3 regions of the Bacillus sp. URHA0034 genome follow, and region 2 is predicted to be linked to each of the others. Evidence: riboswitches for the same ligand, from Rfam matches in the RefSeq annotation. Region 2 holds a riboswitch; each other region holds the start of a gene.
What was found. A riboswitch is a leader RNA that binds a small molecule or an ion and turns the genes downstream of it on or off. The one in region 2 is predicted to bind glycine.

Region 1: linked by a shared signal. The riboswitch ahead of gcvT (glycine cleavage system aminomethyltransferase GcvT) and the one ahead of ACZ9EE_RS27940 (amino acid permease) in region 2 are both predicted to bind glycine.
Region 3: linked by a shared signal. The riboswitch ahead of ACZ9EE_RS05075 (amino acid permease) and the one ahead of ACZ9EE_RS27940 (amino acid permease) in region 2 are both predicted to bind glycine.

What each region holds. Positions count from the first base shown of each region.
Region 1 covers NZ_JBWCDK010000002.1:4,683,265-4,693,357, forward strand. The annotation lists gene comGF (competence type IV pilus minor pilin ComGF) at 1-237, opposite strand, end outside; gene comGE (competence type IV pilus minor pilin ComGE) at 185-523, opposite strand; gene comGD (competence type IV pilus minor pilin ComGD) at 507-947, opposite strand; gene comGC (competence type IV pilus major pilin ComGC) at 956-1,264, opposite strand; gene comGB (competence type IV pilus assembly protein ComGB) at 1,447-2,478, opposite strand; gene comGA (competence type IV pilus ATPase ComGA) at 2,465-3,550, opposite strand; gene ACZ9EE_RS24560 (YqhG family protein) at 3,716-4,507, opposite strand; gene ACZ9EE_RS24565 (DEAD/DEAH box helicase) at 4,485-6,173, opposite strand; glycine riboswitch at 6,383-6,471, shown strand; gene gcvT (glycine cleavage system aminomethyltransferase GcvT) at 6,631-7,734, shown strand; gene gcvPA (aminomethyl-transferring glycine dehydrogenase subunit GcvPA) at 7,756-9,102, shown strand; gene gcvPB (aminomethyl-transferring glycine dehydrogenase subunit GcvPB) at 9,095-10,093, shown strand, end outside.
Region 2 covers NZ_JBWCDK010000002.1:5,327,478-5,337,570, reverse strand. The annotation lists gene ACZ9EE_RS27940 (amino acid permease) at 154-1,542, opposite strand; glycine riboswitch at 1,830-1,886, opposite strand; glycine riboswitch at 1,890-1,992, opposite strand; gene ACZ9EE_RS27935 (DEAD/DEAH box helicase) at 2,219-3,664, opposite strand; gene ACZ9EE_RS27930 (MFS transporter) at 4,051-5,400, shown strand; gene ACZ9EE_RS27925 (glutamate synthase-related protein) at 5,651-7,231, opposite strand; gene ACZ9EE_RS27920 (ROK family protein) at 7,438-8,355, opposite strand; gene uidA (beta-glucuronidase) at 8,457-10,093, opposite strand, start outside.
Region 3 covers NZ_JBWCDK010000002.1:576,259-586,351, forward strand. The annotation lists gene ACZ9EE_RS05065 (DHA2 family efflux MFS transporter permease subunit) at 1-1,666, shown strand, start outside; gene ACZ9EE_RS05070 (L,D-transpeptidase family protein) at 1,786-2,547, opposite strand; gene ACZ9EE_RS05075 (amino acid permease) at 2,931-4,295, opposite strand; glycine riboswitch at 4,458-4,535, opposite strand; gene ACZ9EE_RS05080 (AAA family ATPase) at 4,817-6,517, opposite strand; gene ACZ9EE_RS05085 (hypothetical protein) at 6,746-7,030, opposite strand; gene ACZ9EE_RS05090 (DHA2 family efflux MFS transporter permease subunit) at 7,171-8,697, opposite strand; gene ACZ9EE_RS05095 (TetR/AcrR family transcriptional regulator) at 8,888-9,784, shown strand; partial or broken gene ACZ9EE_RS05100 (GNAT family N-acetyltransferase) at 9,870-9,962, opposite strand; gene ACZ9EE_RS05105 (carbon-nitrogen hydrolase family protein) at 9,975-10,093, opposite strand, start outside.

The sequences.
Region 1 (10,093 bases), 640 kb from region 2:
AGCATGTGACACGGTGCTAATTTCTTTCGTGATTTGACTGCGAAAAACTTCCCATTCCATTCCCTGTAATTCCATTTGCATGCTTTTTTCGTTTAGGATGATATGAAAAATAGGGGCCATAAAGAAAACGATTGTCGAAAAAATCGAAAAAGCAATTAAGACCTCAATTAAGGTAAAAGCATTTTTATTCGAGGATGCCGCAAATATAGGTTTCTGGATAAACTGAATTCTTTTCAACTTTTACACATACCTCCTTTTGACCAGACTGATTAGGATTCTCCCAAATAATGCGGTATTCAATATTATTTTCCTGGATGGTGTAATTGGAAAATGTCCGGCCGTCAATGACTTTTGCCATTAGTTCCTCATACATAATCCTTTGAGCCGTTTTCTCAATCTCTAGTTTTTTTGTTTGTTCTCTTAACTCCATTAATAAGGGAAGTAAGAAAAGACAAATCATTAACATTGTCGAAAGGGACAGCAGTAATTCCAGCAGGAAATAACCCCTATTGCTCCGTAACATAAAATCGTCCTTTCCCAATCAAAAAGGTCATCCGATATTCGTTTTCTTTAGTCTTGATAAAGAATGAGCCAAATTTATTGATATTACCGTTAGGCAGGAAAGTAAAAGAAAGGGGAATTGACCCTTCGCTAAGGGAAATATTGGTGGAGAAAGATCTCTCAATTATAGGCGGGAAGCGTCCTTGTATAGACAAATTATATTTGTGTTTACTAGGCAAAATAATAATAGTTACTTCCTCTTGGTGAGCAATAGCAAATTGCTGCCCGTAAAGGAGATCAGCGCGGAGCTGCGTAATAAAAGCCTCATCTTCTAATACAGATTGTTGGGGCTGCAGGGAAAAGGCGGTAATGAAGGATATAATCATAAAAATCGAAAGCACCAGTAACGACTCAACCAAAGTAAAGCCTTTTTGATTTCTGGTCATTATCGTTATTAATCTGCTTTTGGAACAGCGGTGACCTTACCTTCCGAATCGATTGCAACTTCTTGACCGTTGGGACAGCCCTTGACATCGTTTAAATAGCCTGCAGATTGTAATTCAGCCATTGTTGGGACTTTATTTTTCTCCATTTGATAGGCTTGAACCTGTGCTTGAACCATTTTTACGTAAGCTTCACAGCCTTTATTGTTGATATTAGAATTATGCTTGGTAACGTTAGGAATGGTAATCAAAAGCAAAACAGAAATTATCAACATGACAATCATCATTTCAATTAATGTAAACCCGTTTTCTTTTTTCATCATTTTTAAGTTCCTCCATTTTTTTATAAGGTAAGAAAGTATGTTTTCGACTTAGAGAATTGTCCAGCTCCAGCGCCTAGCCCCTCGAGGTCATAAGTCAAGCCGTCCAAAAGGTTAAAAAGCAACCTTTCGGCCTGCTCGTCTTATGCTTGTCGGGGCTGAACAAGGCGCTTGCGCTTTTCTTATATGCCATCAAGCAGATGGAACATTGGTAAAAGGATCGCTAAATACATTGATACAACTAAACAGCCAATAAATATATAAAGAATAGGCTGGATGGTCTTTAGGCTTTTTTCAATCCTCTCCTCCATGGTTGTCACGCAATGCCTGCTGAAAAACAGTAATTCTTGCTCTAATTTTCCATTTTCTTGACCATGTTTAATAATCATCGGAAATTCCTTCTCGAAAAAGAGGAAGGAGGCTATAATCGTATCCAATTTTTCCCCGGTTACTAGTTTGATTTTTATGTCTTCAGCTATTTGGCTGTAAAAAGGCTGTCTGTGATTCTTTTCAAAAAGGGAAAGTGCCTCTGAGACAGAAATGCCTCCGGATAATAGGAAACTTAATTGAATGGAAAAGTAGTGTGTGAACAACAATTTGAGGATTTTACCCAGAATAGGAATGCGAACAAGCAGGACCCTTTGCTTGAGGATTGGGAGTTTTCGAAATACAAAAAAATAATAAATAGTTGTCAGACCGAGGGTGGTAAGCACCATGCAAATGGCGGTTGGGAAATAATCATCAAAAGCATAGAGAACCTTCGTGAAAAAATTCTCCTTAAGTCCGAGTGAAGCAAACAGCGTGGTAAATCGTGGCAGTAAGGTGTTCTCGATGAAAACAAATAAAAACCCGGTAATAAACATCAATAACAATGGATATTGCAGTAATTTTAAAAGCTTTTGCATATCCTTATCTTTTAATAGAGCGAGTTCACTCCCTTCCAAAAGTGCTTCAGCAAAACTGCCATGCTGTTCAGCAAAGTAGACATAACCGACCAAGTCTTTGTGAAAGCCAAGGCTGTTCAATACGGCATGAAAGGGTGAGCCTTGCTTTAACTCTACTAAACATCCATTTAACTCCTCCTTTCGATTGGCTGGTAATTGTAATGCTATGGATTCAATTGCTTCTGCAATTGGATACCCGCGTAAAAGTAAATCTCCTGTTCTTCTTAAGAAATGGGCTTGTTCGTTTACAGTCCATTTATGACGGCTCATCTTCATACACCAGCCGTTCATATTCGGTTTCTTGAATATAGCCGAGAGCAATGCCCTTGTTAATAACTTCTTTTAATGTGCGGTATTTTGTGTTAGTCATTTCACCTTTGGCTGCCTTCATTACATTGTTTAAGCTCCGGCCGGATAAGAGTTCAAAAACGCTTGCTCTTTTCCAGCTGCCATAGGAATAACACAACGGCGAACACTCTCCTTCACAATAAGGGCAGGTAAGTTCTACTAATCTCTGAGCTGTAACAGCAATTAGTGTTTGCTCAACTTCTAGCCAGTTCACGCCAAATTCACGGAGACGGAAAACCGCACCTTTTGCATCTCGAGTATGCATTGTAGAAAGGACTAGATGCCCAGTGAGGGAGGCTCTAACAGCGATTTTGGCTGTTTCTGCATCCCTGATTTCACCAACCATAATAATATCGGGGTCATGGCGGAGAATCGCTTTTAAACCGGCTGCATAGGTTACACCAGCTTTTTCGTTTACTTGAACTTGCAGGACGGAGTCATAGTTTTTTTCGATAGGGTCTTCAAGAGTAATAACATTACGATGAAAGAGGTGAGCAGTCTCATTTAACAGAGAATAGAGGGTAGTTGTTTTTCCTGACCCAGTTGGACCTGTAAAAATAATTAATCCATGTGCATGTTTTAGCAGGGCTAACAGCTTTCTTGTCATAGATGGGAATAATGAAAGTCGGTGGAAGGGGATCTGCTCTTGTTGTGGTAAAAGCCGGATGACAAGGCTCTCTCTGTTGTTTGAAGGGAGTGTGGAAAGCCTAAGGCCCATTAAATGCCCGTCTACTTCACAAAAAACGGCTCCACTTTGAGGACGTCTTCTTTCTCCGATGTCCATATTCGCAGTGAATTTAAAATGTGAAATTAATCTGTCGCATTCATCTTTGGGGAGAGACAATCTGGGAATGAGTTTGTTGGTTAAACGGATTTGAACAAGTGTGTCGTTCTTTCGAGGAATAATGTGAATATCAGTTGCTTGATTTCGAACAGCATCTTTAATGATTCGATTGGCTAGTATTTCAATCGAGCTGACAATTGGGACCACCACCTTTTACTTTTTCAATAATGATAATTCGACAAGGTTCATGCTTATCCTTCTTTATTTTTAAAAAAATATAAAAATTTTAGAGGTCATTACAGTGACAGGCACCATGTGAAAATTTCACATGGTGCCTGTCACTGTAAACTACTTAAACATTGTAATAAAGTATTCTTATATAGCCTTTTCGGTTAAGTAAAAGAGTCCGCCGTTGATGAAGGAGATGTTGATTTTTGGTTCATACTGTTCTTGCAGTGCGGTTTTTTCGGTTTCATAGTTCTCATTTGCTTCTTCTTCATCTTCATAAAAATGATTTAGTAACCGCAAGTCCTGTTCCCAGCGTTGCCGTGCCGCTTCGGCCCAAGAATGGTCCTCCTCTGAGATAACGTTCCTTAAATAATTTTCAACTCGAATCATCCCGCTTTTTGGTCTAACCAACGGCGATAATGTAAAAGAGTAATCCGGGATTTTTGGGGTGAGAGATATTTCTTGTAAACGGTCATGAAAATCTTCGACCATTTGACCGTTTATAAGCTGCAGGCCGATCGACTTAAAAATATCCCGCTTTCGGTCACATTGATAAGAGATCTTTACATTCATACACAGCCATGGAAACAATGCCGTCTGGTTTTGAACGTGCTGGTGATTTTCATATAACCGAATATAACTGGCTAACTTTTTGGTTGAAGCAAAGATTTGATGAAGCCGGGGCGAACCAAAATGGATAATTTCTCCCTTCATATTTTCCGGAGCTTTTTTTTGATCGGTGATAATGGTTAAACTCATTGGATTTGGGATGCCGCCTGTTTTTTCGAGATAATGCCAGTAAAACGGTCGGTTCATCAATTCTTTATCAAGTTCAATCGTTAACTGAACGATTAAATATCCCGGTTTATTTTCAACAATGGGGCAATCGTTTGCCTGAAAATACTTGAGAAGAAAATCATGAATTTCCTGCTGCTGCATGTGACTCACCCTCCTTCATTGATTGCGCAAATTCAATCATAGATGATAAATTCTCCATCTTAATTCGCATTTCACCTTCAGAACTTGATTGACCAAAAATATCAATAAGATGGTCTTCAATATTGCCAAATTCCAGTTTTGTTAAAATATCATCTAATTCACCGATGACCTTTTCAAAAAGGTGGATTTTTTCATAAAGCAGCTTCAGAATATGTTCTTCAACTGTGCCCTTGATTGCAAAATTATAAATCATGACATCCTTTTCCTGGCCAAGACGGTGGATCCGTCCAATCCGCTGTTCAAGCCGCATTGGATTCCAGGGTAAATCAAAATTAATAATGTGGTTGCAGAACTGTAGATTGATCCCTTCTCCTCCAGCCTCAGTAGCAATTAGGACTTGTGCATGTTTCTGGAACAATTCCCGCATCCAGTCTTTCTTGCCGCGTTTGAAACCACCACGGAAAGGAACCGAGCTGATTCCGTGCTGCTTTAAATACCATTGCAAATACATCTGAGTTGCACGATATTCAGTAAAAATGATCACCTTATCATTTACCTTCTGGATTATTTCAAGCGCTTTTTCTGCCTTTGAATTTTGCTGGACAGCCTCAACCTTTTTAATTAAAAATTGGATTTGGTCCTCAAAAGCAGGTGTTGGATCCTCTTTCTTTTGCAGCATGTTTTTTAGCGTATAGAAAACAGCCTCACGGCTTGAACAAGCCTCACGCTGTAAGGTCATCACCGAAAAAGCACTTGTTTGAGCCCAATCCCCTTCATTTTTGAGAACCGATATAGAATCATAAAGATCCTTCTCAGCAGGGGAGAATTCAATCGGAATGGTTTCAACCTGTCTTTTTGTCCATTCGATACCAGTGTCGGCACGGCGATTCCGAATCATGACCTTGTTCACTAATTCTTTTAAATGCTCATCATCATTTAACGAACGGGCATCCCGTTTATATTTTTCATAAAAGGCGGTTTCACTGCCCAGGTGCCCAGGCTTTAGAAGGGAAACAAGATTAAAGATTTCTTCGATTCGGTTTTGGATAGGTGTGGCCGTTAATAACAAACAAAATTTCTTTTTAAGGTTTTGGACAAATTCGTAGTTTTTCGTTTTGTTATTTTTTAGTTTATGGGCCTCATCAATGATAATGAGGTCATAGTCCTGCTTGTAAATAATGTCCCGGTGAGGATCTCGTTTGGCCGTATCAATCGAAGAAACCACGACGTCGCATTGTTCCCAGACATAGCTTTTCCTTTGCGTAATAGCGGGAATAAAAAATTTGCTATTGAGCTCAATGGCCCATTGGGTAACCAAAGAAGCCGGGACCAGTATTAACACCTTTTTTACTAAGCCGCGGATCATATATTCTTTTAGAATTAATCCTGCTTCAATTGTTTTTCCTAGTCCTACTTCATCAGCAAGAATGGCTTTACCATTCATGTTTTCAATCACCTGTTTTGCTGTTTCAAGCTGATGTGGCAGAGGTGTTAAATTAGGAAGATGATTTGGAGCTTGCAAGCCTTCAAACTCAGGGATAACCAAATGCTTTTCCACATCGATTGCTAGTTTAAAAAGCTCCCAATTGCCCCACGGACCATCGTTGTCTATTCTATGTAAAAAATCATCCTGCCAAGAGGAATCAAATTCAATTTCAACTGACATCATTACAGCTCCTTTTCATACAGTGTTGTGTCACGTCTTTTTGCCAATCAAAAGGGATAATGGTGTTTTAATTTTCTATAAATTTATTGCCCAATGTTATAGTTTAATGATAGGATGATAATAGCTTAGAATGTTTTAAATATTTTAATAAAGTAATTTATTTTTTAAGTATAATTAGTATTACCAAATAAAAAATTATTATAATGCGGATGACAGCAAGGGGAGAGACTACGGGACGTAGCGCCGAAGGAGCAAGCAGAAATGTGAATCTCTCAGGCAAAAGAACTCTTGTTCGACGCAGCTCTGGAGAGCGCTGCAATATTAGCAGCCACCCACGGGGAAAACCGCTTTAGGTAAACTTTCTGGTGCAAGGACAGAGACCTTCTTATATTCATAGGGAGGTCTCTGTCCTTTTTTATGTTAAAAAACCTGGTTCATAAATAAGGGGGATTAATGGATGACTGAATTACAACGTACTCCGCTGTTTGAAGTGTATAAAGAATACGGAGGGAAGACCATCGATTTTGGAGGGTGGGAACTGCCGGTCCAATTTTCCAGCATTAAGGAAGAACATGAAGCGGTCCGTACTAAAGCAGGTCTGTTTGATGTCTCTCATATGGGTGAAGTAGAAGTTAAAGGGAAAGATAGTTTACCATTTTTACAAAAAATGATGACTAATGATATTTCAAAAATTAAAAATGGCGGTGCTCAATACACGGCGATGTGTTATGAAAATGGCGGAACCGTCGATGATTTACTTATTTATAAAATGGAGGACGATCATTATTTACTGGTCGTTAATGCTTCCAATATTGAAAAGGACTATAAATGGCTTATGGACCATCTAGAAGGAGAGGTCATCCTTGATAACTTATCCGACAAGACAGCCCAGCTTGCCCTTCAAGGACCGCTTGCCGAAAAAGTTCTGCAAAAGCTCGCTGGACATACAGACTTAAGTCAAATTGGCTTCTTCAAATTTCAGCAAGAGGTCATTTTAAACGATAAAAAGGCACTGGTATCCAGAACAGGATATACCGGTGAAGACGGATTTGAGGTTTACTGTGATGCTGTCGATGCTGTTGACCTTTGGAATGCCATTCTAAAGGCAGGAGAACAAGACGGAGTTCTTCCATGCGGATTAGGGGCACGTGATACCCTGCGTTTTGAATCTGTCCTAGCACTCTATGGACAAGAGCTATCCCCCGAAATTACTCCCTTAGAAGCGGGAATTGCTTTTGCTGTGAAGTTAAATAAGGAAGCTGACTTCATCGGGAAGGAAGCGTTAAAAAAGCAGAAGGAGACTGGTATAACTAGGAAATTAATCGGGATCGAGATGATTGACCGTGGCATTCCACGCCATGGATACCCTGTTTATAAAGGCGAAGAACGTATCGGTGAAGTAACTACAGGAACACAGTCGCCAACTTTGAAGCGAAATATTGGTCTTGCGCTTATTAAAACCGAATATGCCGATTTAGAATCCAAGGTTGAAGTTGAAATTCGCGGCAAACGATTAAAAGCATCAGTTGTTCCAACACCTTTTTATAAAAGAGAAAAGTAAAAACACGAGGGGAGCAAGGATATGAAACACCGCTATTTACCGATGACTGAACAAGATAAGAAGGCAATGCTCGAAACGATTGGCGTTTCTTCAATAGATGAACTGTTTAGCGATATCCCTGAAAAAGTAAGATTTAAGGGTGAGTATAACATTAAAGCGGCAAAGTCTGAGACTGCACTTATGAAAGAACTATTTAAATTAGCAGACCAAAATGCTGACCTCAAACGGAATGTGTCGTTTTTAGGTGCAGGTGTTTATGATCACTATATGCCTGTAATTGTGGACCATGTCATTTCCCGTTCTGAATTTTATACAGCTTATACACCATACCAGCCTGAAATTTCTCAAGGTGAACTTCAAGCTATATTTGAATTTCAAACGATGATTTGTGAGCTAACCGGTATGGATGTTGCCAATTCCTCCATGTATGATGGGGGCACCGCTCTTGCCGAGGCTGCTATGCTTAGTGCAGGTCATACTAAACGGAAAAAAATTGTTGTTTCTGGCGCCGTTCACCCAGAGTATCGCGAGGTTCTGAAAACATATGCAAAAGGACAGTATCTTGAAGTAGTAGAAGCCCCTATTATAGAGGGAGTAACAGATCTTGATTCCTTAAAGAATTTAGTAGACGAGGAAGTTGCAGCGGTCATCGTCCAATACCCAAACTTTTTTGGACGTTTAGAGTCGTTAAAAGAAGTGGAGGAAATTATTCATGCCCATAAAGGGATGTTCGTTGTGAATAGCAATCCCCTCTCATTAGGTGTATTAACACCACCTGGCAAGTTTGGGGCAGATATTGTCATTGGTGATGCACAGCCATTTGGGATTCCAACAGCATTTGGAGGTCCGCACTGCGGCTATTTTGCAGTTACCAGCAAATTAATGAGGAAGGTCCCGGGCCGTCTAGTCGGACAGACTATTGATGACCAAGGACGGCGCGGGTTTGTTTTAACACTTCAAGCTCGTGAACAGCATATCCGCCGTGAAAAGGCGACTTCAAACATTTGCTCAAACCAAGCTCTTAACGCCCTTGCCGCGTCTGTCGCAATGACAGCATTAGGTAAAAAGGGTGTTCGTGAAATGGCAGCAGCAAATCTGCAAAAAGCACATTATGCCAAGAATGCGTTTAAAGAGGCAGGGTTTAAAGTGGCTTATGATGGCTTTTCCTTTAACGAATTTGTTGTAAAATTAAACAAACCGGTTAAAGAAGTCAATCAAGCATTGTTACAAAAAGGAATTATCGGAGGCTATGATTTAGGACGTGACTATTCACAACTGTCTAACCATATGTTGATTGCTGTAACGGAACAAAGAACAAAGGATGAAATTGATACTTTTGTGAAAGAATTGGGGGATTTGCATGCATAACCAAGACCAAGCACTCATTTTTGAACGTAGTACTCCTGGCCGAATCGGTTACAGCCTCCCGGAAATGGATATACCGGAATTAGAGGTGAGCAGCCTGCTTCCAGAAGGGTACCTTCGTGAAGAAGAGCCGGAACTTCCAGAGGTTTCTGAGCTTGATATTATGCGTCACTATACAGCTCTTTCAAAAAGAAATCATGGCTTGGATTCGGGTTTTTACCCACTTGGCTCATGTACAATGAAATATAATCCAAAAATCAATGAAAATGTTGCCAGATTCAATGGCTTCGCACATGTTCATCCACTGCAGGATGAGAGTTCCGTTCAAGGGGCGCTTGCGCTTTTATACGACCTTCAGCAGCATTTAATTGAAATAACAGGTATGGACGAAGTCACCTTACAATCTGCAGCGGGTGCCCACGGCGAATGGACTGGATTAATGCTCATCCGAGCGTACCATGAATCAAATGGTGATACAAAACGGACCAAAGTAATCGTTCCGGATTCTGCCCATGGTACAAATCCTGCTTCAGCAACGATAGCTGGTTTTGAAACTATCACGGTGAAATCAACGGATAAAGGTCTTGTTGATCTCGATGATTTAAGACGTGTTGTTGGTGAGGACACCGCTGCTCTTATGTTAACCAATCCGAATACACTTGGTTTATTTGAAGAACAAATTCTTGAAATGGCTGACATTGTTCATGGTGCAGGAGGAAAACTGTATTATGACGGTGCAAACCTAAACGCTGTTTTATCAAAAGCTAGACCAGGCGATATGGGATTTGACGTTGTCCATTTAAACCTTCATAAAACCTTTACAGGTCCACACGGCGGCGGAGGCCCTGGTTCAGGTCCTGTTGGGGTGAAAGCTGATTTAATGCCGTTCTTGCCAAAACCAATTATTACAAAACAAAGAGATGAATATATACTAGACTACGACCGACCGCAATCGATTGGACGTGTTAAGCCGTTCTACGGAAACTTTGGTATA
Region 2 (10,093 bases):
TGTAAAAAGTGCACTCTCCCACAACTGTCATCCGCTCTATTTTTTTGTTATTTTCAGAATAGTTGTTAAAGGAATTCAAGTCAAGCGTTTTTTGTTTATTTTTTGAAAACGGTAACATTAATGAAAAAATATGACTGTCCTTGGTGATGCTAATTAGTTTTCTGGTATAGTTTTGTGATTCGCTTGTTCGACTTGATTTGAATTCATACTCCGTATCTTATAAATAGCAATCAGCAAAATAAACCAGACTGGCGTAACAAACAAGGCAATACGGGTATCTTCCGCTAAAGCAAGCACGACAAGAACGAAGGCTAGGAAAGCAAGGATCAAGTAATTGGAAAATGGATAAAGCGGTAATTTAAATTGGTTGACTTTTGCCAGGTCGGGTCTTGTTTTACGGTATTTTAAATGGCTGATGACCGTTATTCCCCAAATAAAGATGAAACATACAGTTGATATACTTGTAATGAGTGTAAATACTCCTTCTGGCATAACATAGTTTAAAATAACAGCAATTAAAATTACCACAGTTGAAAAGAACAAGGCATTTGAAGGTACTTTTCGTGACGTAAGTTTAGCAAATGATTCAGGTGCATTTTTATCTTTTGCAAGTGAATATACCATCCGGCTAGTACTGAAGACCGCACTGTTACAGGCTGAAGCCGCGGATGTTAGGACGACAAAATTGACAATTCCGGCAGCAGCTGCGATACCAACTGCAACGAAGACTTGGACAAATGGGCTTTTCGCCGGATTTATGGCGTTCCAAGGATAAATGCTCATGATGACTACTAGCGCACCAAGGTAGAAAAGAAACACGCGAATGGGGATATTATTGATTGCCTTCGGGATGACTTTTTCCGGATCTTTGGTCTCACCTGCTGTAAGTCCCACCAGTTCAATTCCTACAAAGGCAAAGACAACCATCTGGAAGGATAATACAAATCCATTGATTCCATTCGGGAACATTCCCCCATGTTTCCATAAATTCGTGAAAGCGGAAGGTCCGGAATTAGTAGAGAAGCCTTTAAGGATCATGAAAATACCAACTACAATCAGGGCAACAATCGCGATGACCTTGATTAAGGCAAACCAGAATTCCATTTCACCAAAAAGTTTAACAGTTGTAAGGTTCATTATTAACAAAATGACCAAGGCAATTAAACCCGGCATCCACTGTGGAACAGTAGGAATCCAATATTGAGTATAGAGACCAACGGCTGTTAAGTCTGCCATAGCAATAGAAATCCAGCAGAACCAATAGGTCCAGCCAGTAATAAAGGCTGCCATATTACCTAAATAGTCTCTTACAAAGTCAACAAAAGAATGATAGTTCAAATTGGATAAGAGAAGTTCGCCAAGTGCACGCATGATTAAAAAGCAAATGGCCCCCGTAATCATATAAGCAAATAAAATCGATGGTCCTGCTAAATGAATCGATTTTCCCGCACCAAGAAATAATCCCGTTCCTATGGCTCCACCAATAGCGATTAGTTGTACATGCCTGTTTTTTAGGCCTCTTTCCAATTTTTGTTCCTGCATTCGATTTCCCCCTTTACTTTTCAAGGATGTTTACAATTTTCGCCAATTTAAATCTATTAAATTTAAATCCTATTCATTGCAAATTAATACCCCAATAAAAGTTTAATTTAAAAAAGCGCTTACAATTTTAAAGAAAATAATACTACCAAGACCAGCATGTCCTACAGCGTTCACCCAGTGACTCATCCCTTCTTAGATTTAATAGCACAATCCTCCTTTTTTTAGTTTGTGCTATCTCTCCCAACAAAAAAAAGACAGGGGGAAAGATAGATGTTCTTCTATCTTTCCTCTGTCCTTTTACCTGAGAGTTTAACTCCTTTGGTGGCACATGGCTCTCTCCAGAGACGCGTCCTATTATGGTCCTTTTACCTGAGAGATTATTACCCATTTTATTGGGTACTTGCTCCTTCGGTGCCAAACAATACGTTTGGTCTCTCCCATAATATTCATCCGCTATCATACATTTAATTTACATACTACTCTACGGAAAGGATGATGTCAAATTAATAATCAGAATTTATTAATTATTCCAAAAAAGTATATCACTATTAGATAAACGTCACACTTTTCAACTTAAGCTTACCCTTGCTTTACATTTCATCCAAGATTCTGCCATGCTTTTTCAAAAAAATGATCCATCTCCATATATGTGGCTTATCGTCCTTGTTTGTTTTTATTATTTAAGGGCTTTACTAACTTTTAACTTCTTTCCTTTTATGGTTGCATTCTCCATAGCTTGTAACACGAGCGAGCCTTTTCCATTTAGTATATCAACATAGGACATTTGATCCTGGATCGTAATAATCCCAATATCGTCTGCAGTTACTCCAGGAATTTTCGCTATTGTTCCAACAAAATCTACCGCTCGAAGCTTCTTCTTTTTTCCACCGCTAAAATATAGTTTCATGATATCTTGGTTAATTCTTGCCGTTTTATTATTTCTTACGACTCGCCGTCCGCTTATTTTTTCGTCGAAAGCAGCCTGGTTACCAGCCACTTCATGTGGATTTGGTGCATCCATTATTGGAATCTCAAAGCCAATATACCGTTCTATAGCTTTAACGAATTTTCCTTCATAAGGTGTCACAAACATAATCGCTTTTCCTTCATTACCGGCGCGACCGGTTCGGCCTGTCCGGTGGACATAACTTTCTTTTTCCATCGGAACATCGTAGTTGATAACAAGTGTCACATTATCAATATCAATTCCTCGTGCAGCTACGTCGGTGGCCACTAAATAACGGAAATTCCCCATTTTGAAACCATCCATTACAGCAAACCGATCTTGTTGTTCTAATCCGCCATGGAGTCTTTCACACGAATAATTGGATTTTTCCAATTCGGTATAAACCGTATCGACGTGTTCTTTTGTTCGGCAAAAAATAAGACAGCTGTCTGGATTTTCAACGACGGTAAGGCTTTTCAAGAGTGAAATTTTTTCATCTTCCTTCACTTCGATTAGACGATGTTCTATTGTATCCGTCGTAATCCCACTAGCCTCAATCTCGACATGAATAGGATTTTTCATATACTTATGGCAGAGATTTTCCACATCTTTCGGTAAAGTTGCCGAAAATACCATTGTTACTCTGTTTAAAGGAAGTTTATTGATAATTTCTTCTACTTCATCGATAAAACCCATATTAAGCATTTCATCCGCTTCATCTATTACTAGATACTTGATTTTATCTAAAACCAGGGTCTCTCTTTCAATATGATCGATCACACGGCCTGGGGTACCAACAACTATATGCGTTTTTTGTTTCAATTCTTCTTTTTGTTTCGTAAAAGGTTCTTTTCCGTAAACGGCCATCGCTTTGATCCGTTTAAACCTTCCAATATTCGTCATGTCTTCGCGAACCTGAACAGCCAGCTCTCTCGTTGGTGTCAGGATTAAGGCCTGTGGCAATTTTTCTTCCCATTCAATCATTTCGCATATTGGAATTCCAAAGGACGCAGTCTTGCCGCTTCCTGTTTGCGATTTGACGACAAGATCTTGATTTTCCAATGCTAATGGTATGACTTTACTCTGAACCTCTGTCGGAGCTTCATATTTTAATACCTGTAAAGATCTTCTTATTTCACCGCTTAACTTATAATCCTCAAATTTTGTTTCACTCATGTATTAACCTCGTTTTTTTGTATTATCCGGCTTACCAATAGGATTTCTCTCAAAGAAATATCATATGCATAATCTGAATATGGTTCATTATACTTGAAACTTCCGTGGGCATAAACGTTTCTTTTAATGTTTTGCTTTGTTAGGTGTCTTTTCCCTTTAAGGAATGTCTGGGTTGATACCGTTTAGCTTCCTTTGCCTTCGTATAATAATGGGCATATTCCGAAAACATTTCTCAAAAGCCGATTACCTTTTTGTATCTTGTCTTTATATCTCTGATTAAAGGAAAGCCCAGTTCCTCTGAGTACCTTTTTCTGGCAATATGTTTTATCATTATTACAATAAGATTTAAATAACATTTACAAAGAAAATCACCGGAGGAGAAAATTATGTCTAAACCAACCAAAAGCCGCTATCTTTTTATTACTGCCGTTGCTTTGGGAACGTTGCTGAACCCCTTGAATTCTTCGATGATTGCCGTCGCGCTTTCCCGTATCCAAAATCAATTTTCTCTTTCATTTACCGATGCATCATGGCTTATCTCCACTTATTATCTTGCCAGTGGTATCGGTCAGCCGGTAATGGGAAAACTCGGCGATGCGTTTGGACTAAAGAAAATGTATTTAATTGGGCTGATTATGATTGCAGCAGCATCAATTGCCGCTCCCTTTTCTCCTAGTTTTGGTTGGCTGATTGCGATCAGGATCATCCAGGCAATCGGAAGTTCAGCGCTTTTCCCGGCAGGAATGGGAATCATCCGCAAATCAATCACGGAAAACCAAGCGCAGGCACTGGGTGTCCTTTCGATTTTTTCATCCGTATCAGCTGCATTCGGTCCTTCCATCGGTGGATTTCTCACACACTACTGGGATTGGCAAGCGATCTTTTTGGTCAACTTTCCATTCATTTTGGCAGCCTTTTTTCTAGGGCTATTTATTCTTCCCAAAGATAGTAGAGATAGAAGCCGGAAAGTCACCATCGATTATATTGGAATCCTTCTATTTACTTTGTCTATTTTAAGTTTGTTATTGTTTTTGCTGTCATGGGAAACCGGTGTTAACTGGGTTGAACTTTTGGTAAGCATGGTTTTTATTTTCGTTTTTTATACATACGAAAGCAAACAAACCCAGCCATTTATTAATGTACTAACTCTTAAAGAAAACCTGAATATGAGTTTTGTGTATGTACAATTTATCCTGGTCAATATAATTTTCTATTCAATTTTCTTCGGGGTGCCGCTCTATTTGCAAAATGTTCGCCATTTCGATTCCAAGACTACCGGTCTTATCATGCTATCCATTGCGGGTTTTGGCATTATCGTCTCGCCATTGGCTGGTCGATGGATTGACAATCGGGGTTCGAAACCTGCTTTAATCGCAGGGACATCCTGCATGATTGCAGGTTCTTTGCTTCTTCTTACCATCCACGGTTCATCGTCCGCGGCATGGATATTCTTTTCTTTATCGGTCCTTGGATTAAGCAACGGCTTCAACAATCTTGGTTTGCAGACGGCCCTTTACACGTTTATTCCTCCTGCCGAAACAGGTACTGCTTCGGGGCTTTTTATGACATCTCGTTACATTGGGACGATTTTTTCTTCTAGTTTACTGGGGATCCTATTCGGGAAGCAATTTACCACCAGCCATTTCCATGTAATGGCCATCATCTGTGTAATCATCGGAATCTTGATTATGCTGTTGACAATTCGGATGCCTCAGTCATTGAAACAGAGTCAATAGCAAAAGGGACACCGAATCGTGTCCCTTTGTTATAATTGATATTCAATAATAGTAGCACTAGATGTTAAAATTCCACTGTATTTATTAGGATAAACTAACTCGTTAAAAAGAATGATTTGTATGATGTACTTTTAAATGATTCCACTTTTAATTCCAATTCTATTTTAATGCAATCCAAATATATTGCCACAGTGATTAATCACTCTATTATTTTTTCCATCAACAGATAGTACCAATCTATAAAGTTCTTTTAAAATAATTCCGCCGAAGAATCAGGAATTGGAAACAGTTCTGATAACCTTTTTATTTTTCCATCGACATCTTTAAATACAATGTGATCACGATTGAATTTACGGGGGCTATCAATTCCACAAGCGGCAGCTAAGGCAAACAAACCTTGACGAACATTAATGATGTAGTTCATGACTCTCCATTTCTTTTCCTCTGGTACAAGGGCTTCTTGATATTTTTGATCAGTGGTCGTTACGCCTGTAGGGCATTTACCCGTATGGCATTGAAGAGCCATGATACAGCCGTTAGCAATCATAAATCCTCGTGCAGAGTTCACCGCATCTGCACCAATCGCAAGGGCAATAGCAATTTTATCGGCTGAAATTAACTTTCCTGATGCAAAAATTTTCAGCTTATTTCTCAGACCAAACTGATAGGCCTTATCAACAACCGCAATTAAAGCGGGATATAAGGGAAGCCCCATAGTATCTGCCATTGATTTGTAAGTGGCGCCTGTTCCACCTTCTCCGCCATCAACCGTAATAAAGTCCGGATAAATCCGAAGCTTATTCATGGTCTCGAAAAATTCGTCCAAGTTGGATGGATGTCCAACGACAATTTTGATTCCGACAGGTTTTCCACCTTCATCTTGCAGCATTTTGATAAATTGCAACGTTTCGAGCGAATTATGCAAAAATGGAAAGCGATTTGGTGAATTAATGGTTTTCCCCACTGGAACCTTACGAATGTTTGCTACCTTCGTTGTAACCTTCGATCCCTCCAGATGTCCGCCACGGATTTTTGCCCCCTGGCCGAACTTAAGCTCAAACGCTTTTATATTCGGTTCCTGGGCTTTAAACTTAAATTCATCTATGGAAAAATTCCCTTCGTCATCGCGGAAGCCAAATATTCCAGGACCAATTTGAGCGACCACATCTACACCACTTTCTAAATGCTCTGGTGCAACTGCGCCCTCGCCCGTATTAATCCATGAACCACCGGCCATACGGCTGCCATGACCTGTTGAAAGGATATAGTTTTCGCCGACTGCTCCGTAAGATGTGGCAGAGGCTCCAAATGGACCGCGAAGTCTCCATGGAACTTTCCGATTACCGCCAACGATGATTGTCTCTTCTTCATGGTAAAGCCAACGTGTTGTTTGGTCCTTTTCTAGCTGTTCGTGACGAGTAAACAATCCTTCATGATCAATTTTATATTTCATAGAGTGGACATTTTCTTGATTGTCAACCCTTAACTCTTCATTTAATAAGGGAAACAAACCATTTGCAATATAAAAACCTTGCTTATCAAAGTCACGTTTGGAACCGAAACTTAAAAGATCACTTCGATATTTGGCAGAAAAAACAATCCCTAAAAAATCTGTTCGTGAAAATGGTTTTCCACTATTGTCATCATCAAACCAATATTGCCTGAATTCCGGGCCAATCTTTTCTAATAAGTACCGCATCCATCCCAAATAAGGATGTGCTCTGATAATCGAATGCTGTGGTTTCCTTGCTAAAATATTTAACCACAAAAGTAAGGCAATGGGCCCTATAATAAACACAATCAATAGAAAGATAAAAATAGTCCATACCATCTAACAATCCCTCCTTTTCTAACTAATATTGAAACAATATATCCGTAATTCTGATGCTGGGCGGTTATTTTTTCATTACTATCATGTTTATTTAAAACTCCCCTTTATGTTGCATGATACAATTGATAATTTGTTCCTTTCATACGAAAAACGACCACAAGCTCCTTATCAAGCTTGTGGTCGTTTTTCGGTTGTTCTTTATTTGATTAATGCTTTATAAAATTCGAGCTTGTGTATTCTTTACTGACAAAGAAATGATACAATGCCCCATGAAGGTTGGCATCATTATGAAACTTACAAGCAACTACTTTAGGATTGGCTGTATGCAAAGGGTTGACCCTTTTTATTTCTTTAATTGCCCATTGAATTCTTTCAAGCAGAATTGGCTGAACACTAATTCCTCCACCAATTGCAAAAACTTCCGGATCTAATATATAGTTTAGATTTAGTATTTGTGCGGCTAAGTAAATGCAATATTCATTGAAAATCGTATTGGCTTCTAAATCGTTGTTCTTGATATATTTAAATACCGTTTCTCCATCTGTTGGATCTTCAAGTTTCTTTATTTCGGCAATCCTTCGCACCATATCAACAGCAGAACAAACCAACCCAAAATATTCTGCTTTCCTTGTATTTGGATTGATTTGATTCATTATATAACTTACTTCACCTGCAGATAATTGAACCCCGCGGTGAACCTTTCCATCAATAATGATTCCACCTCCTACTGCACTTCCAAGTACGAGTACCACCGAATTTTTAGCATCTTTCACACTTCCAAGCCATAATTCGGCTAATGCTGCACACTTTGCATCATTTTCGATAGTTACATCTTTACCATATCTCTTTTCAATGTTATTTTTCAAATTTACTTCATGTAAAAAGGGGAAGGAACCACCATAATAAATGGTTCCGGTATCCACATCAATTGTTCCTGGGCAACTGATTGCAATTCCCTTTATATCAATTAAGTCATACCCCTCAATAATAGAAAATATCACTTTCTCAAAATCATTTAAATTTGTCCTAGGAGTTGGCTGTTTGCCATTGCTTACAATATTTGCCGCTGCATCCATTAATGAATATTTAACAAACGTTCCTCCTATATCTATTACCAAATACATAATAAATCTCCTCTAATTTTCCCATAAGTATGGTTTAATCTGGCAACAGTCGTTAGTTTTCGTAACCATATTAACCAAATAACAAACTTAATATTAAGGCCTTAGTCCTTATAGTTAAAATCAGGTATGACTGTCCAGCGTCTTCTCAGCTCGTGTGCTACGGACTTAGGTTTACGATCACGTGTAAAGATACCTTTTTTATTTCCCTGAACACGGATAATTCCTTGGCTAGTTGCAAAATCAGCAAAGTTCCATACCTGCTCGCCAACAAACTGATTAAATTCATCAAACACTTCGTGGTTTGCTCTATAGAATTCTACTTGATATTCTTCAGTAAACATAACCGGCTCAACATCGTGCAATCCTGCAACGGTATCAGCACCATATTCGGTCATCATGAACGGTTTGTTAGGGCATCGTTTTAGCCAGCCATTAAATTCGGTGCGAAGCTTTTCTTTAGCTGATACTAAATCACCGCCATCAACATACCAGCCGTAGTAACGGTTAAAGGTAAGAATATCCAATAGTTCCGCAACTTGATCCTTTTCAGGTGAAGATTCAATTTGAGTAACAATAGTAATAGGACGTTTTTGCGGATCCAGATCTTTTGCCAGTTCGATTAGAGGCTTAAAATATTCATATGCCCCCTCTTCCTCCGAGGCAGGTTCATTGGCGATATTCCACATAACAACAGAGGGGTGGTTCTTGTCGCGTTCGATTAATTCCTTGATAACCTGTTGATGATGTTCGAATGTTTTAAGCTCCTTCCAAGTACTTCGAAGTTCTCCACCGTTATACATCACCATCATGTTCAAGTGCAATCCTACTGCTGGAACTTCATCAATGACGACAAACCCTTCACGGTCAGCAAGACGCATGATTTCTTCCGAATACGGATAATGGGCCGTACGGAACGAGTTTGCCCCAGTCCATTTCATTAGGTTGAAATCCATAACATTTGCTGCTTCATCAAACCCTCTTCCATGAATAGGCGAATCTTCATGCTTGCCAAATCCTTTGAAATAAAAAGGCTTATTATTAATAAAGAACTTGCCCTCTTTTATCTCTACTGTCCTAACACCAAATGGCTGTTCATAAACATCAACGATTTCACCATGCTTTACCAACTCTACCCGAAGTGTATACAAGTAGGCATTTAGCGGCTCCCACAGCTTTACGTTTGGGATTCTAATTGTCTCGGAGACTCCTTCAGCCTCTCCAACGATAACACCTAAATCATTTACAGCTTTTACTTTTACTTGTGCCGAACCTACTATATCAATAGAATAATGAACCTTCCCATCTAATGAAGTTACAACCGTTACATCCTTAACATAAGTAGTCGGTGTTGTATAAATTTTCACGGGGCGATGTAACCCAGCGTAGTTGAAAAAATCGAAATTAGGCTGGTTGCGAATAACCTTTCCAACGCCAGGAATATTTTTTTCCGTTACAAAGCCAACCGGTAAGGTTGTTTCATCCACAATATTATTGACTGCAACAGTTAATCGATTTTTCCCCTTTTGCAAAAAGTTATTAATTTCTGCCTCAAATGGCAAATAACCACCTTTATGCTCGACAACGAGTTCTCCATTTACATATACCTTTGCAAAATGTGTGGCAGATCCAAATCGCAGAAACACTCGTTCAGCGGTAAGAATATTCGGTAGTGTAAGTTCTCGTTCATACCAAACCCAACCAACATGGTCACGTATACTTGCATTCACTCCAATTTCAT
Region 3 (10,093 bases), 4.8 Mb from region 2:
AGATCTTCATCAAAATCTTGATCTATCAAGCGAAGTGGAAGAAATGCTTGAAGATAACGCTATAACCGAGCCAGCTTTAGAGTATGTTCAAGCGGATGTTCAGCCGAAAGAAGAAATGATTACACAGTCTAAACAAGCAGAAAAGGAATCCGAAAAGTCTGCAGGAACTGGGAAAATTCTTACTGCCTTAATGCTTGGTGCATTTGTCGCCATTCTAAACCAAACTTTACTGAATGTTGCAATTCCACATATTATGAATGATTTAGGTGTTTCAGCAAGTACTGTGCAATGGCTATCAACGGGCTATATGCTAGTTAATGGAATTCTAATTCCGGTCACAGCTTATTTGATTGAAAAGTTTGGAACGAGAAAGCTTTTCCTTACTGCCATCTTTCTTTTCACTATAGGTTCTCTGGTTTGTTCGCTTTCATTAAACTTTTCTATGTTAATGATTGGGCGGGTCATCCAAGCTAGTGGTGCAGGTATTATTATGCCTCTCTTGATGACAGTCTTTTTCGCCCTCTTCCCTCCGGAAAAACGCGGGAAGGCCATGGGCCTCATGGGGGTTGTCATGATCTTTGCTCCTGCTATTGGCCCGACCTTATCCGGTTGGCTGATTGGACATTATTCATGGAGATTATTGTTTGATATTGTCATTCCCATTGGTGTAATTGATTTAATTTTAAGCTTCATGTGGATGAAAGACGTAACTAAAACGACGAATCCTAAATTTGATTTCCCAGGATTATTATTTTCAACCCTAGGGTTTGGTTTCTTGTTATATGGGTTTAGTGAAGCAGGAAGCGATGGCTGGAGCAGTTCAACGGTTGTCATTTCATTAACAATTGGAATTTTGTCTATACTGGCCTTTATCTGGCGTGAGTTAACGACTGAGAAGCCAATGTTGGATTTACGGGTGTTTAAATATGATATTTTTGCCTTAACCACCATTATAAGTATGATTGTCAATATGGCTATGTTTGGTGCCATGATCTTACTGCCAATTTATTTGCAAAATATTCGAGGTTTTTCTGCCTTAGATTCTGGTTTATTGATGCTCCCAGGTGCGATTATCATGGGTATTATGTCGCCGATTTCCGGTGCACTTTTTGATAAAATCGGTGCAAGATGGCTTGGCGTGATCGGTTTAACGATAACTGTTATTACAACATGGCAATTTACTAAATTAAGTATGACAACAAGTTATTCCCATCTACTCCTTCTTTATGTATTTAGGATGTTTGGAATGTCATTCATTATGATGACGATTATGACAGAAGGTTTAAACCAATTGCCTCGTCACCTTGGGGCACACGGTACGGCAGCGTCAAATACAGCAAGACAAATTGCTGGTAGTATCGGTACGGCATTCCTTGTTACCGTTATGACAACTAGGTCAGGGGTACATTATGGTGAATATATTAGTACCATGACTAGCGCGAATCCCTTCATTGCGGGTCAATTTTCACAGCTTACTCAAAGCTTAGGAGCTTTAACACACATGCCGGCTGCTGGGAAACCACTTACTACCTATTTGCTTTATGGTCAAGTAATGCAACAAACAACAATAGATGGGATTAATGATGCATTTATTGTGGCAACACTGATTGCTTTTGTAGCCTTGGTTTTAGTTTTCTTTGTAAAACGGGCACAGATAAAAAAGTAAAATATTAATTGGATAGAGGCTTTCCAAGAGACTAATTCTTTGGGAAGTCTCTATTTTATTGTACATTGAATAATAAAAAGCCGCTCAGCAAAACTGAGCGGCTTAGAAAATGAATGACCTTATAGTCCAAGGGCTTTTCTCGTATTTGGTCCTACCACGCCATCTACTTGCAGGTGATTAGTTCTTTGGAAGTTTCGGACTGCGCTATCGGTGTTTGCCCCAAAGATGCCATCATACCCTTTGGTGTTGTAGCCTAGTGCTGTGAGTTTTTTCTGAAGCGTTACAACAGCTGGCCCGCGACTACCTTTTTTTAGGGTTTCCCCGATTGTAGTAACAGGGACAGAAGGTGTACCTTTCCCGCTTTTCAATCCATTTGCCACTGCGATTGCGTCGAAGGAGCTTTTGGATGTTGTAATGACAACCGGTGTATTAACTGGCACCTGATTGAATAGCCACTCTACTTCATTATCATACATTCGGACACAGCCGCTGCTCACATATCCTCCAATAGAACTTGGGTTATTGTTCCCATGAATCCCGTAGGTTGTTCCCCATGTTCCACGGGCATTTAAACCCATCCAGCGGTTACCTAGTGGATTGCGCGGGTCTCCTCCTGGAATGTGACCTTTGTAGTATGGACGGTTAACAATTTTGTTAACAATTTTGAATTTGCCTTCTGGTGTTAGTGAACTACTTCTTCCTGTTCCTACTTTGAATTGTTTTTTCAAGACGCCGTTTTCATAGTAAGCCAGCTGGTTGTTTGCTTTGTTAATGATAATAAACTTGTTGACGGTAGCGGCCGAACTAGAAGGTACACCAAAACATAAGCTAAACAACATAAGAAAAGCCAAACTAACAAAGATTAACCATTTTCTTTGCAAATTGATCCCCCCATCACCCATTAAATTGACTAATCCGTGTATTTTATGTTTGCTGGCATATCCACATTACAAATTTGTTAGTAATATAACAATCTAGTTTTCTGTGTTACGCCAACATTTCCATATTATTAATATTTCTACATATTTTACCTTTTCTCCTTTATAACGAACAAAAAAATATCCTTTTTTTATTTTGAAAGGCAGGTTTTGATTAACTGCCCCTTCCTTTTTACATATTGCTACATACTTAATCGGAGTTACTTTCCCCTTTTTAATTAAGTGCTTTTTAGTACAGAAATAATAAATCAATAGATTTAAATAACCACAAAAAAACTAACCCACTATTATGTATGGGTTAGTTCTTTCAGATTAGTTAATAATCGTTATGCCGAAACTCTAATATTCTTATCCTTTTTTCTATTAAACGAATACAAGATAAATAAAAGAATAAACCATATTGGTGTTAAAAATAAAGCAGTACGAGTAGCTTCAGCAAATAGCATGACAATTAGAATGAAAGCAAATAAGGCTAAGACCGCATAATTAATAAACGGTGTAAATGGTGCTTTAAAGGTCGATTTTTTTCGAAGATCTGGCCGTAGTTTCCGATACCGTATATGACAAACTAAGATAATCCCCCAAACCCAAATAAAGCAAATCGCACTTATCGTTGTCACGATACCAAAAGCTTGTTCAGGAATTACCTTGCTTAAAAGGGCTCCGCTTGATAGAACAAGTGCTGAAACAAATAAAGCATTACTTGGTACATGATTTTTATTTAATTTTGCAAATTGGGATGGACCTTGGGCTTTAGAGCTTAAATTAAATAAGATTCGGCTGGTTGAAAACAAACCACTGTTGCAGGCCGATGCTGCAGATGTTAAGACAACAAAATTAATAATTCCTGCCGCAATCGGAATTCCTACTAAACTAAATGTCTTTACAAAAGGGCTGTTTTCTGCATTCAATTGTGTCCAAGGATTGATACATAAAAGGATAAACAGTGCTCCCACATAGAAAAATAGAATTCTTAACGGAATTTTATTGATCGCTGACGGGATATTTTTTTGAGGATTTGATGTTTCCGATGCTGATACACCCACCAATTCAACCCCTACATAGGCAAATACCACCATTTGAAAAGAAAGTAAGAAACCTGACACACCATGTGGGAATAGTCCGCCATATTCCCAAATATTTTTTACTGAAACGGCAGCCACATCTGTTTTAAACCCTATGACTAATAAAATAACTCCTATCCCGATTAAAGCAAGAATCGTAATGACTTTAATTAAAGCAAACCAAAATTCTAATTCGCCAAATAGTTTCACTGTTAATAAATTCAAACCTAATAATAGTACTAGGCAGACGATGGCTGGAACCCATTGCGGTATATTAAACCAATATTGTACATATACACCAACGGCTATAATATCCGCCATGGCTGTCATGATCCAACAAAACCAATACGTCCACCCCGTTACAAATCCGGCCCATGGTCCAATGTAGTCTTCCGCAATATCTGTAAAAGATTTATAACCTGCTTTTGATAAAAGAAGTTCTCCTAAAGCCCTCATTACAAAGAAACAGGCGATGCCGACAATTACATAGGCAAACATAATCGATGGACCAGCTAACTGTATGGCCCTGCCTGAACCTAAAAATAACCCTGTTCCAATCGTACCGCCAATCGCAATCAGTTGTACGTGTCTGTTTTTTAAATCCCTTTTTAATTCTTGTTGTGCCACTTAAAACTCCCCCTAATGGTAGTAATAGTACTTCTTGTACTTGTGAAGCAATGAACAAGAAGCAAACCAATAAAAAAGAGACTGGAATATCTCCAATCTCTCAGGGCGTAAGAATAACAAAAATTATCTATTACTCTTTTGGGATAGAATAATAAATAGTCTTCGTACTCTTCTGTCCTTTTGCCTGAGATTGTGAACCCTTCGGCGCCGCAAGTGTGCGGTCTCTCCAGAAGCTGCTCCTGCTATAGTGTGATCCATAGCAATCATAGCTTGCTAAATATGTAGTTAGTAAGTTTGAAAAAGTGAATCAATTTCAAACTATCGCTGAATAATTTATTATTTTAGTAGTATTTGTTCTAATTGTCAACATATAAAATTATCTGCTAAGAACCTTACCCGGAAGACCGGCTTTACCCACAAAAATAGATGGTGAATAACACCATCTATTTTTGATATTCTGCATATTGAGACACTTTCTTCGATGTCTTGATGAGTTCTAACCTCAAATGCATTAATCTCCTCTACTCATTTTTTTCCTCAGATGGGGCATCGAGCAAATTTAGATTCTGTGATTCTAGAACTTCAGCTCGGCTTTGACCATACAGCCCGACATAGATATGCTCAATCTCTTCGCCGGTTAGATCGCCACGCTTTAAAAGCTCCTCAGCAATTCTGTGAACAAAATCAGCGTTATCATTCACAAGCTTCTTTACTTTCGTCATTTCACTCTTTAGGAGTTCATTGATTTTGCCGCGCAGCGCTCTAAGACCATCTGTGCGCGAACCGACGGCGAGCCAGCTGAACAATTCCTCACCCATACCGACAATCCCTAGATAGGCACCGGCTAGTTCTGTTGCCTGTCTCAAGTCGGAAGTAACCCCGTTTAATTTTTTATTTAAAAACTCCTCTTCCACCGCACGTGCTGCCAAACATACTTGGATTTCCGCTAATATTTCTTTATCGGTGCGATTATATCGTTCATGCGTTGGCTTAGTAGCTGCAAGACCAAGTGCACCGCCCCTGCGGATAATCGTTACTTTCCATACTCGTGCATGAGGCTTAAGCAGGAACTGTGCGACGGCATGACCAGCCTCATGATAAGCAACATTCCTTTTTTCATCTTCACTCATGGACCTTAACGGCTGTTTAAGCCCCCATTCATAGGTCTCCATTGCGGCACGGAAATCTTCATAGCTTGTAACTTGGGCTCCGCGTTGATGGGCGATAACGACCGCTTCGTTAACGATATGCTTGATTTGTGCTGGGGAGTAGCCAATGGTATCAAGTGCTGCCCGTTCAGGGGTAATAGAAGAGTCTCTTTTCACCTTTTCAAGGTAGTATTGGAAAACGTCAATTCGGCCATCATAGTCAGGGGAATCAACCCAGAGTTTTCGGTCAAAACGGCCTGGACGGAGCAGTGCTTGGTCAAGTACATCGGGAAGGTTCGTTGCCCCAACCGTTAAGACAGCAGGCCGGTCTGCCCTTTTTTTACGAAGTCCCACCGTACGAAGGAGCTTGGAGAACCAGTTATTATCAATGTTTGGCGGATCCATCTGCAAGAGCAGTTCATTTAAAAGACCCGAACCACCCATCCCCATCATTCCGCCCATCATTCCACCGGCACCGCCTCCTGCCTGACGGCTCATACCGATTGCATCAATTTCATCTATAAAAATAATGCATGCGCCATACACTTTTGCCAGCTTTCGGGCCTTCTTATATAGCCCCATTACTTTAAGATTACCAACACCAAAAAACATATTTTGAAAACTTGGGGCCGAGGCATAAGCAAAAGGTACTTGGGCCTCATTTGCAATTACCTGGGCTAGATAGGATTTCCCAGTCCCTGGCGGTCCACATAAGAGTAAGCCACGGATAGCCTCCCCGCCCATTTCCTTGAACTCTTTTACCCCCTTTAAGAGGGTAACAATCCTCTTGGCATTTTCGACAATCTCGGGGTTACCCCGGTAATCGTCCCAAGTGGAGCCGGTTTCCCCTGGCAGGATCCAATAGGTTCTACCGCGGGCAAGGAACCAAAAAAGGGCAACAAACTGGATAATCATGAATAGCATGGCAAAGAGCAGCTGCAGTAACAAACTAACAATACTTATCACGACACCCCAAACTGTTGGCCCACTATTAAGCAAATATATACTTATAATGACCACAGCTGCGACCCAGAGGATGATTTTACGCCATTTTACCCATCGATATTTCCTCATGGCTCCACACTCCTTTCTGAATATTTAGAATATTTTTTCGTTACTAGACCGTTATAAATGTTAGGCCTCCAAATTATTTAATCTAGAATACTGATATTTATTCCTATTTCCGACTAGTCATACCTATCGAAAAAGGTAAATTTATCAGTTGAATTGACAAAGTTTGCTTTCTCCCTAGAATTAATGTAAAAAACCCTCCAATCAGCATAGGAGGGTTTCTAACAGGGATTATTTAAATTTTTTTATAATGTCTAATAAATACTTAATTGCAACAGCTAAACCGCCAACGAAAAAGAATGCTATTAAAATCCACCCAGAAGGGTCGATTGGGAACATAGAAATGAGGAAGTTCAAAGGAATAACGTAATATAATAAATCCTTCAAATATCCTAAAATAAAATCTGAAGTGAGCGTGCCTTTCCAGAATGACTTTAAAAATCCTAATAATAGATCGAGAATCATTAGTCCAAAAACGGCCCACATTGTATAAAGCATCCAATCTGATAGTATCATTTTTTCATCACCACCTTGATACATCATATGCTTGTAACAGAGGCAGGTGAGAGTACTTGGAAACTTTTGTTCACAGAATATTCATAAATTAAGGAGGGTATGAAAAAAAGGATGCCCAACGATGGACACCCTCCTATTAGTTAATTTTCTGCAAGTTTGTTAACAACTTTTTTGTCTGAAGCCTTCAACTCTTCAGGATCTTCAGCTTGTTTCGCCCGTTTAATAAAAAAGGCAAGTACTAAAGCAATAAGAGCAATCCCAACAGAAACAAGGAATGAATCGTTAATCCCTTCTAACATAGCCTTCATGGCAATTTGCTGCTTCATTTGGGCTACCATTTCCGCTGTCGGTTTTCCTGTAACATGTTTCATCGCAGAATCAGCCAGTTCAGTAGCATGTGTTTTCGTGCGGTTCGACATGATCGTAATCAAAAGAGCCGAACCAATCGCACCTGATACTTGTTGTAACGTGTTATTCATTGCGGTACCATGCGGATAATAACGTGAAGGAAGCTGATTCAATCCGTTTGTCATGACCGGCATCATGACCATCGACATACCAAACATACGTGCTGAGTAAATAAGCATTAATTCCGTATAGGTGGTTTCTAATGTTAATGTACTAAACATATAGCTTGTAAAGATGGTAATGGATAGACCGATCACTGCAAGAACTCTGCCGCCGAATTTATCGAATAATTTCCCTGTGATTGGGCTCATAATCCCCATTAAGATCGAACCAGGAAGCATCAATAACCCTGATTTTAGCGGTGTGATGCCACGAATGCTTTGCACGTATATAGGTAATAGCAGCATGGCTGAAAACATCGCCATGGCAATTACGATTGAAATAACAGATGAAAGTGCAAACATCGGATATTTATAAACTCTAAAATTCAACATTGGCTTTTCAAGTTTGTTTTGACGAAGGACAAACCATACCAAGCTGATTGCCCCAATGATAATCGTTGCATAGACTTGCGGGCTATCCCAGCCCTTATCACCGGCAGAACTGAATCCATAAAGTAATCCACCAAATCCGACACTTGATAATAATAATGAAAACTTATCAAGACGAAGATCAACCTTGCCTTTTTTATCTTTTAATAAGAAAATAGCAATGACAAGAATCAAAGCGGCAATTGGCGAAACAAGATGGAACAAAATTCTCCAGCTATTATGTTCAATTAAGTAACCGGATAGAGTTGGACCCACTGCTGGGGCAAAAATAAACACTAATCCAAATAGTCCCATTGCTCCTCCCCTTTTTTCAGGCGGGAAGCTTGTTAACATTACATTCATTAATAATGGCATCATAATCGCTGAACCTGCAGCTTGAATCATCCTAGCTGCTAATAAAAGTGGAAAAGCATGCGCGAATCCAGCAATGATCGTCCCAGCCGTAAATAGCGCCATGGCTGTAAGGAATAATCTTCTTACTGTATATTTTTGAATTAAAAATGCGGTTGCTGGTATCATGACTCCATTTACGAGCATATACGCAGTTGCCAGCCACTGGACAGTAGATGCATTTACATCTAAATCCTTCATGATGGATGGCAAAGCCACGTTCAGTAGTGTTTCATTTAACATTGAAATAAATGCCCCGATCATCAATATAGCGATAATCCCATATGGCGGGCGATCATATTTAATGGTATCTTCCATCTTAATTCCCCCTAGTAAACTAATAGTTCATTTTTTTATACCCCTTGTTTCGCATAGACAATATCATATACCGATAGTTCATTTTTTGCAATCAAAAAATCTCAAGTAAATTACTAATTTGTCTTAAACCAATAATTAAGGTACAATTATTTTTATACTAATAGTCTAATTAGAATTCAAGGTGAATGTAATGAACGAAAGAAAACAACATGTTATCAATAAAGCACATCAATTGTTTATCGATAAAGGTTTTCAAGCTACATCGATTCAAGAAATTATCGATTACAGCGGGATATCGAAGGGTACCTTCTACAATTATTTTTCCTCAAAAAATGAATTGCTAATGGCTCTTTTTACTTCCTTAAGCCATAGGATAGAGGTTGAACGAAATGAGCTCTTAATCGGACAAGATATAGCTGCTATTGAAATTTTTATCCAACAGATTGAACTGCAAATGGCCTTTAATCGCAGGAACAAGCTATTTACTCTCTTTGAAGAGGTATTCGTCTCCAATGATCCTACCTTAAAGGAATTTTTAAAACGCACTCAAATCATGCATATTCGCTGGATTTTTAATCGTTTTGTCGATATCTTCGGTGATGACAAGCGCCCTTATTTATTAGATTGTGCGATCATGTTTATGGGTTTAATGCATCATAATATCCATTTTCATTTTTTAGCAAAGGAATCTGATGCCAATATTAAACAGGTCATTCGGTATTCCGTAAGACGGATAGAAAAGATGGTCGATGAGGTAGAAAAAAGCGGTGCTCAATTATTAGAACCAGAAATATTGGAAAAGTGGCTGCCAGAGAATAATAAATCTGAACACGCATTGGAGAAAAAACTTTCTAATACTATCTTGGCCTTAAAAAAATGTTTAGGCGGCGGCGATGATCAATTTAAAAATATTGAGCTACTGGACTTTATACAAGAAGAAATTCTACATTCCAAAACACCGCGGCAATTTCTCATTAAAAGTGCTATTTCCTCTTTAAAAAATAATCAAACTAGCTCTTGTAAAAAGGATCTCCAAAAGCTAGAAAAAATGGTCGAAGATTGTTTTTCGAAAGTAGGAATTTCGTAATCCATTTTCGATCAGATTTGTATTTAATAGGTTATTAAAAGCTTGTCGGAGAGTACCACTTAAACGACAAGCTTTTTCGAGATTATTAAAATGGATTCTTCCACTCCATTAAAGTACCATAATTACACGATTCTTTATCTTGTAAATAACCTTTTACTACTTTGACAGGTGTTCTGCCTAATCCTCTTTCCTAACTGAGAACGAGTCTATCGGTTTCCCAATCGGGGTATAGATCTGTGCGTCTGTCACGCCAAGTTGTAACAGATCCCTTTTCACGCACTTTATACAGTAACTCTAAATTAAGGTCTG